One region of the Micrococcus sp. 2A genome, then DNA from elsewhere that is predicted to be linked to it. Evidence: riboswitches for the same ligand, from Rfam matches in the RefSeq annotation. Region 1 holds a riboswitch; the other holds the start of a gene.
The links. A riboswitch is a leader RNA that binds a small molecule or an ion and turns the genes downstream of it on or off. The one in region 1 is predicted to bind thiamine pyrophosphate.
Positions count from the first base shown of each region.

Region 2: linked by a shared signal. The riboswitch ahead of AAG742_RS09855 (thiamine ABC transporter substrate-binding protein) and the one ahead of AAG742_RS04285 (FAD-dependent oxidoreductase) in region 1 are both predicted to bind thiamine pyrophosphate.

Region 1 is NZ_CP154351.1:918,941-922,140, reverse strand. It holds gene AAG742_RS04295 (thiazole synthase) at 1-313, opposite strand, end outside; gene thiS (sulfur carrier protein ThiS) at 306-551, opposite strand; gene AAG742_RS04285 (FAD-dependent oxidoreductase) at 548-1,858, opposite strand; TPP riboswitch at 1,863-1,967, opposite strand; gene AAG742_RS04280 (thiamine phosphate synthase) at 2,014-2,727, shown strand; gene thiD (bifunctional hydroxymethylpyrimidine kinase/phosphomethylpyrimidine kinase) at 2,915-3,200, opposite strand, start outside.
Region 2 is NZ_CP154351.1:2,142,829-2,146,028, forward strand. It holds gene AAG742_RS09850 (AI-2E family transporter) at 1-1,227, opposite strand, end outside; TPP riboswitch at 1,273-1,378, shown strand; gene AAG742_RS09855 (thiamine ABC transporter substrate-binding protein) at 1,439-2,581, shown strand; gene AAG742_RS09860 (iron ABC transporter permease) at 2,689-3,200, shown strand, end outside.

The DNA of each region.
Region 1 (3,200 bases):
CCATGTCCGTCTCGAGCGCCTCGCGGGCCAGCTGCGCGGTGAGGACGGCATCGCGCGCCGTGTGGCAGCCCGCCGTGTTGGGGAGCACCTCGATGCCGAGACGGTCCAGCAGCGGGATCACGCCCGAGCCCCCGCCCACGGCGTGGCGGCGCATGGCGACGGTCGTGAGCGTGGTGCCCGAGGCGACCAGGGCGGCCTCGAGCGCGGCGAGGTCCGTGATGCCGCCCGTGCCCATGATGAGGCGCGAGCCGATCTCGCGACCGCCGACGGTGAGGGGCGGGACGACGTCCGGTGCTCCCCCGCGCTCAGCCACCCTGCACCGCCGTCACGATCTCGAGACGCGCACCGGCCTCGGGCACGGTGGCGTCCCAGCGGGAGCGCGGCACGACGGCCTCGTCCACCGCGACCGCGACGCCGAGCCGTCCGCCGTCGGCGGCCGTGCCGTCGGGGCGGATCTCGCGGCCGGTCAGCTGCGCGACCACCGCGCGGAGGGAGAGCGGCGCGTCGAACGCTCTCGCCTCGCCGTTGACCGTCAGGGTGTGCGGGTTCATGCGGGGACCTCCTGCGTGGGGGCGGGGGACGACTCGGCGGACGGCGCCGAGACGGCGAAGCGGTCGGGGCGGACGAGGTCGAGCAGCCCCTCGTCGGCGGCGGTCCAGGCGGGGCCGGCCCCGCCCGGCCTGCCCGGCTCCCCCGCCGCCCGGCGAACCAGCTCCAGCGCGGCGTGCGCCGACCACGCCGCGAGCAGCACCCCGTGCCGGTGGTGGCCGGTGCAGACGATCACTCGGGGCGCATCCGGCAGCGGGCCGAGGAACGGGGCGTCGTCGGGGCTGCCGGGGCGGGCGCGCGTGGTGACCTCCTCGAGCAGGCAGTCCCGGATGGCGGGCAGGATGCGGGCGGCGTCCTCGAGGAGGTCGAGCACGGCGCCGGCGGGGGTGCCGGCCTCGCGGTCCTCGCGGCTCGTCGCGCCGAGCACGAGCCCGCCGCCCGCGCGCGGGACGAGGTACACGGGCCGTCCGCCCACCAGAGCGCGCACGGTCCGGCTGAGCAGGTGCTCCTCTCCCGGGGCCAGCAGGGACGCCGGCACCCGCAGGCGCAGGATGTCCCCGTGCACGGGGCGCAGCGGCAGGGGCAGGGCGGCGGGGTCGCCCCCGAGCGCGGCGTGGCCGAGCCCCGCGGCCAGCACGGCGACGTCGGCGGTGATCGGCTGCGCGGTCCCGGCACACCCGGCGGTGGTCACCTCCACCTCCTCGCCCACCTGGTGCACCGTCACGGCACGGGCGGGGACCAGGTGCACGCCGTCGTCGGCGGCGAGGCGCGTCAGGGCCGCGGCACGGGCCCGGCGGGGGTCGAGCTGATCGTCGTCGGGGGCGTCGAGGGCGCCGGCGAGGGCGGGTGAGAGGGCCGGCTCGGCGCGGCGCAGCGCCGCGACCGTCACTGGGGCGACGGGACGCGGCAGCCGCAGGGCGGTGCCGGGCTCCGCGGCGGGGGCCTGATCCGCGCCCGCGGCGTCGACGGCCGCGAGCGTCTCGCGCCAGCGCCGCGCGTCGGCGGGCTCGGCGCCCACGAGCCACGCACCCTCCACGCGGTGACCCGCGGAGGCGCCACCGGCCTCGATCCGGGCGACGAGGTCGCCGGTGAGCGCCCAGGACCGGGCGAGGAGCGCGCCGAGCCCGGACTGCGAGTACTGGGTCTCCCCGAGCGGGGCGAGCATGCCGGCCGCGGCGTGGGTGGCGGCGTCGCCGACGGCGGGCGCGTCCAGGTCTGGGGCGATCACGGTCACCTCGTGGCCGGCGTCCCGCAGGCGCACGGCCGTCGCGAGGCCGACGATCCCGGCCCCCACCACCACGCAGCGCATGGGCTCCTCCTCACGGCGGCATGATCCGCATCGAGTCTGATGGTCGGCGCGCCCCGCGCGTGCGCGGACTGCGTCCCTCTCAGCCCGCTGTGGCGCGGGCTCCCATGGATGCCGCCCAGCATACGCCCGGTGGGCGGACGTGGCAGGGTGGGCGCATGCCGCACCGCCCCGCCGCCCTCGCCACACGCGCCGAGCGCGCCCGCCGCCTCGCGGGCGCCCGCCTGTACGTCTGCACGGACCTCTCCCGCCACGTCCGCGACGACGGCGCCCTTGACGCCGGCGCGTTCGCCGCCTTCGCGGCCGCGTGCTTTCGCGGCGGCGTGGACGCCCTGCAGGTGCGGGACAAGCGGGTCGAGGTGGGCGTCGAGCTCGAGGCCCTGGCGATCGTGGTGGAGCTGGCGCGCGAGCACGGGGCGCTGTCCGCCGCGAACGACCGGGCCGACGTCGCACTCCTGGCCGGCGCGGACGTGTTCCACGCGGGCCAGGACGACCTGACGAGCACGCAGGCGAGGCGCGTGCTCGGCCCCGAGGTGCTGCTCGGGCGGTCCTGCCGCACCGAGGAGCAGGTGCGCGGGGCCGCGGCCGATCCGGAGCTGGACTACTTCTGCACCGGGCCGGTGTGGGAGACGCCGACCAAGCCCGGCCGGGCCGCCGTGGGGCTCGCTCTGCCGCGGTTCGCGGCGGAGATCACCGCCCCCGGCGGCGAGGCGGCGGGACGTGTGTTCTTCGCGATCGGCGGGATCGACGAGGACCGTGTGCCCGCGGTGCTGGGCACGGGCGCCGAGCGGATCGTGGTGGTGCGGGCCGTGACCGGCGCCGACGATCCGGAGGCGGCGGCGCGGAGTCTGCGTGCGGCGGTCACGGGCTGACGCTGCCGCGCCCGGGTGGGAGCGGCGCGGCAGCGCCGCGTGGACGACCCCCGCCCTCGCCACGGGGTCATCGACCGTGACCATGACGCGGTCGTGCTCCTGCGTCTCGTCGAGGGGTACCTCCAGGAGCGGCCTCGTCGAACTCCCTGGGTCTGCCCATGGTTCGAGGGCAGCCATTCCAGAACGATCAGTCCCGATCGCCCGCCCCCCGGTCCCGATGGCTGTGGTCGAGCGGGCCGTGCCAGCGGTCGGTGCGCCGGCCGACGTCGAGCCGCTCCCCCGCCGCGATGGCCTCCGCGAGCCACGGCTTGGCCGTGCGCAGGGCGTCCTCCCAGGCCGTCCCGCCCGCGGCGAGCACCGCGAGCGCCGAGGAGAGCGTGCAGCCCGTTCCATGCGTCGACCGGGAGGAGACGCGCGCGCCGCGCACCTCGGTGACCCGGCCTTCGGGGCCGATCACGGCGTCCGGGACCCCT
Region 2 (3,200 bases), 1.2 Mb from region 1:
CCCGCGCGCCTCCTCGCGCGTGTGGCTGCCCTCCTCCGCGGAGGAGCCGCCGCGCAGCCGGGCCAGAAGGGTGGACTGCCTCCGCTCCATGCCCTTCAGGTCCGAGGCGATCAGCGAGTTGATCCACCGTGCGTTCGGATCGGCGTCGATCAGGATGGCCTTGGCCAGCAGGGTGCACGGGAGGGCGAGGATCGCACCGAGCGGGCCGAGGACCCACGCCCAGAACAGCAGGGAGAGGAAGCTGACGGTGGGGATCACGCCGATCGCGTCCCCGGCCACCTTGGGCTGGATGATGGACTGCAGCACGAAGTTGAGCACCGAGTAGCTGATGACGACGCCGAGGAAGGCGGGCCAGCCGCCCTCCGCGAGGCCCAGGATGGCCGGCGGGATCAGGCCGATGATGAAGCCGATGTTGGGCACGTAGTTGGTGAGGAAGCTCAGCACGCCCCACACGAGGGCCATCGGCACGCCGATCACCAGGAGCGCCACGACGTCCAGGACGGCCACGATCAGCCCGAACACGGTGGTCACCACCCAGTACCGGCGCACGCCGCCCGCGAAGTCCATGAGCGCCTGGCCGAACTCCCGGCGAGCCGAGCTCAGCAGCCGGACGCGGCGCTCCACGGCCATGGAGTCCATGGCCAGGAAGAACATCCCCATGACCACGGTGATCAGCAGGCCCACCACCGCGTAGACGTTGGACGCGATGGCGGTCAGCGCGGTGACGGCGGCGCCCGTGACCTGCTTGATGTCCACGGCCTGCAGCTGCGCGTTCACCATGTCCGGGGTGAGCCCCTGGGAGGACAGCCACGCCGAGACGTCCTGCATGATCGCCTGGAACCGCCCCGCGTACTCGGGCAGGGAGCTCACCAGCTCGAGCCCGGACCAGAAGATCAGCCCCACGAACACGGCCAGCACGGTGACCACGAGGAGCACCGTGGCCGTGGCCCCGAGGACGGGGTGCACGCCGCGCTCGATCAGCCAGCGCTGCAGGGGGTAGGCCACGATCACGAGGTTCAGCCCGAGGAAGACGGGCGCGATGATGGAGGAGATGCCCTGCAGGAACTGCACGAGCACCACGAGGCCCGCGAGCGTCAGCACGATCACGAGCATGCGCGGCCACATCCGGTGCGGCCGGCGGATGTCCCAGTCGGAGGCCGGCGTCGCCGGCGCGACCTGGGGGGCGGGGGCGGGTCCGGCCGGCGCGGCCTCGTCGGGGGTGCTCACGCGTGCAGTCTAAGGTCGGCGCGGACGCGATAGGCTGGCTCCAGTCCACATCGACAGGGGAGCGCCGCAGCGGCGCTGAGAGTGCGGTCCGCCGCAGACCCTCGAACCTGCTCCGGCTCGCACCGGCGAAGGAAGTCGAGACCCTTTCCCGGGGCGTCCGCATGCCGCGGGCCCGCCCCCGGCCCCTCCCGCCGCGCAGGAGGAGACCCGCATGACCCGCACCGCCACCGAGCACGCCCGCCGCCCGCGCACCGCCGCGCTGGCGGCCCTCTCCGTCGCCGCCCTCGCCCTCACGGGCTGCTCGCTCTCCGGCCAGGGGGGCTCCGGCTCCTCCTCCGCGGCGGGCTCCGCGGACGCCGCGGCCGCGGCCACCACGTCCGGCTCCGCCGCCTCCGGCTCCGATTCCGCGGGCGGTGGCAAGACCGTCACGATCATGACCCATGACTCCTTCGCGCTGCCCGAGGAGCTCATCGCCCGGTTCGAGCAGGAGTCGGGCCACCAGCTCTCCACCACCGCCCCGGGCGACGCCGGCTCCGTGGTCAACCAGCTGCTGCTCGCCAAGGACCACCCCACGGTGGACGGCGTGTACGGCATCGAGGACCACTCCACGCACCGGCTCATCGACGAGGGCGTGGTGGCCGAGTACACCCCCGCGAACCTGCCCGAGTCCGCGAAGGACCGCGTGGTCGAGGGCCGGATGATCCCCGTGGACCAGGGCCAGGTGTGCCTCAACGTGGACACCCCGTGGTTCGAGGCGGAGGGGGTGGAGGTCCCCGACTCCCTCGAGGACGTCACCGACCCCCAGTACGCGACGCTGACGGTGCTCACCAGCCCCGTGACCTCCTCCCCCGGCCTCGCCCTCCTGGCCGCCACCAAGGAGGAGTTCGGTGACGACTGGAGGGGCTGGTGGGAGAAGGCCCTCGACGGCGGCGCCAAGGTGGACGCCTCGTGGTCGGACGCGTACTACACCGACTTCTCCGGCGGCGAGGGCAAGGGCGAGTACCCGATCGTGCTCTCCTACTCCTCCTCCCCCGCGTTCGCCCCGGCCACGGACGTCCTGGAGGCCTCCTGCACCCCGCAGACGGAGTACGCCGGCGTCGTCGAGGGCGCGAAGAACCCCGAGGGCGCGCAGGCGTTCATCGACTTCCTCCTCTCCGAGGACGTGCAGAAGGCGCTGCCGGAGTCCATGTACATGTACCCGATCGACGAGTCCGTGGAGCTGCCCGCCGAGTGGGCCGAGAACGCCCCCCTCGCCGAGGACCCCATCTCCCCGGATCCGAAGGCCGTGGACGCCGAGCGCGAGGAGCTGCTCAAGGAGTGGACCGCGCTGCACGAGGAGCACGCCGGGAAGTGACCTCTCAGGTCCCCGGCCCGCCCGCGCTCGCCGAGCCCGTCCTCGCGCCCCCGGGTCGCCCCGCGGGCGGACGGCGACGGCGCCGCACGCGGGCCGGCGGGGACGGGATCGGCGCGTGGTGGCTGCTCGCCGCCGTCGTGCCGCTCGCGTTCCTGGCGGTGTTCTTCGCGTGGCCCGTGGCGGCCATGCTGTGGCGCGGCGTGTCCGCGGACGGCGCACTGGACCTCACCGCGTTCGGCGAGGTCCTCGCCCGCGAGCGCACATGGCGGATCCTCGGGCAGACCCTGGGGATGGCGGCGGCCGGCACGGTGGCCGCCCTCCTGCTCGGGCTGCCGGCCGCACTCGTGCTGCACCGCCGGGCGTTCCCGGGCCGCGCGCTGCTGCGCGCGGTGGTGACGGTCCCGTTCGTGCTGCCCACCGTCGTCGTGGGCGTGGCGTTCCGCGCCGTGCTGGCCCCCGGCGGGCCGCTGGGGTGGACGGGCCTGGACCAGTCCACCGCCGCCGTCGTGCTGGCCCTCGTGTTCTTCAACGTCTCCGTGGTGGTCCGCCAGGTGGGCGCGCTGTGGGCGTCGCTGGACCCGCGGCAGGAGGAGGCCGCGCGCACCCTCGGGGCCTCGCC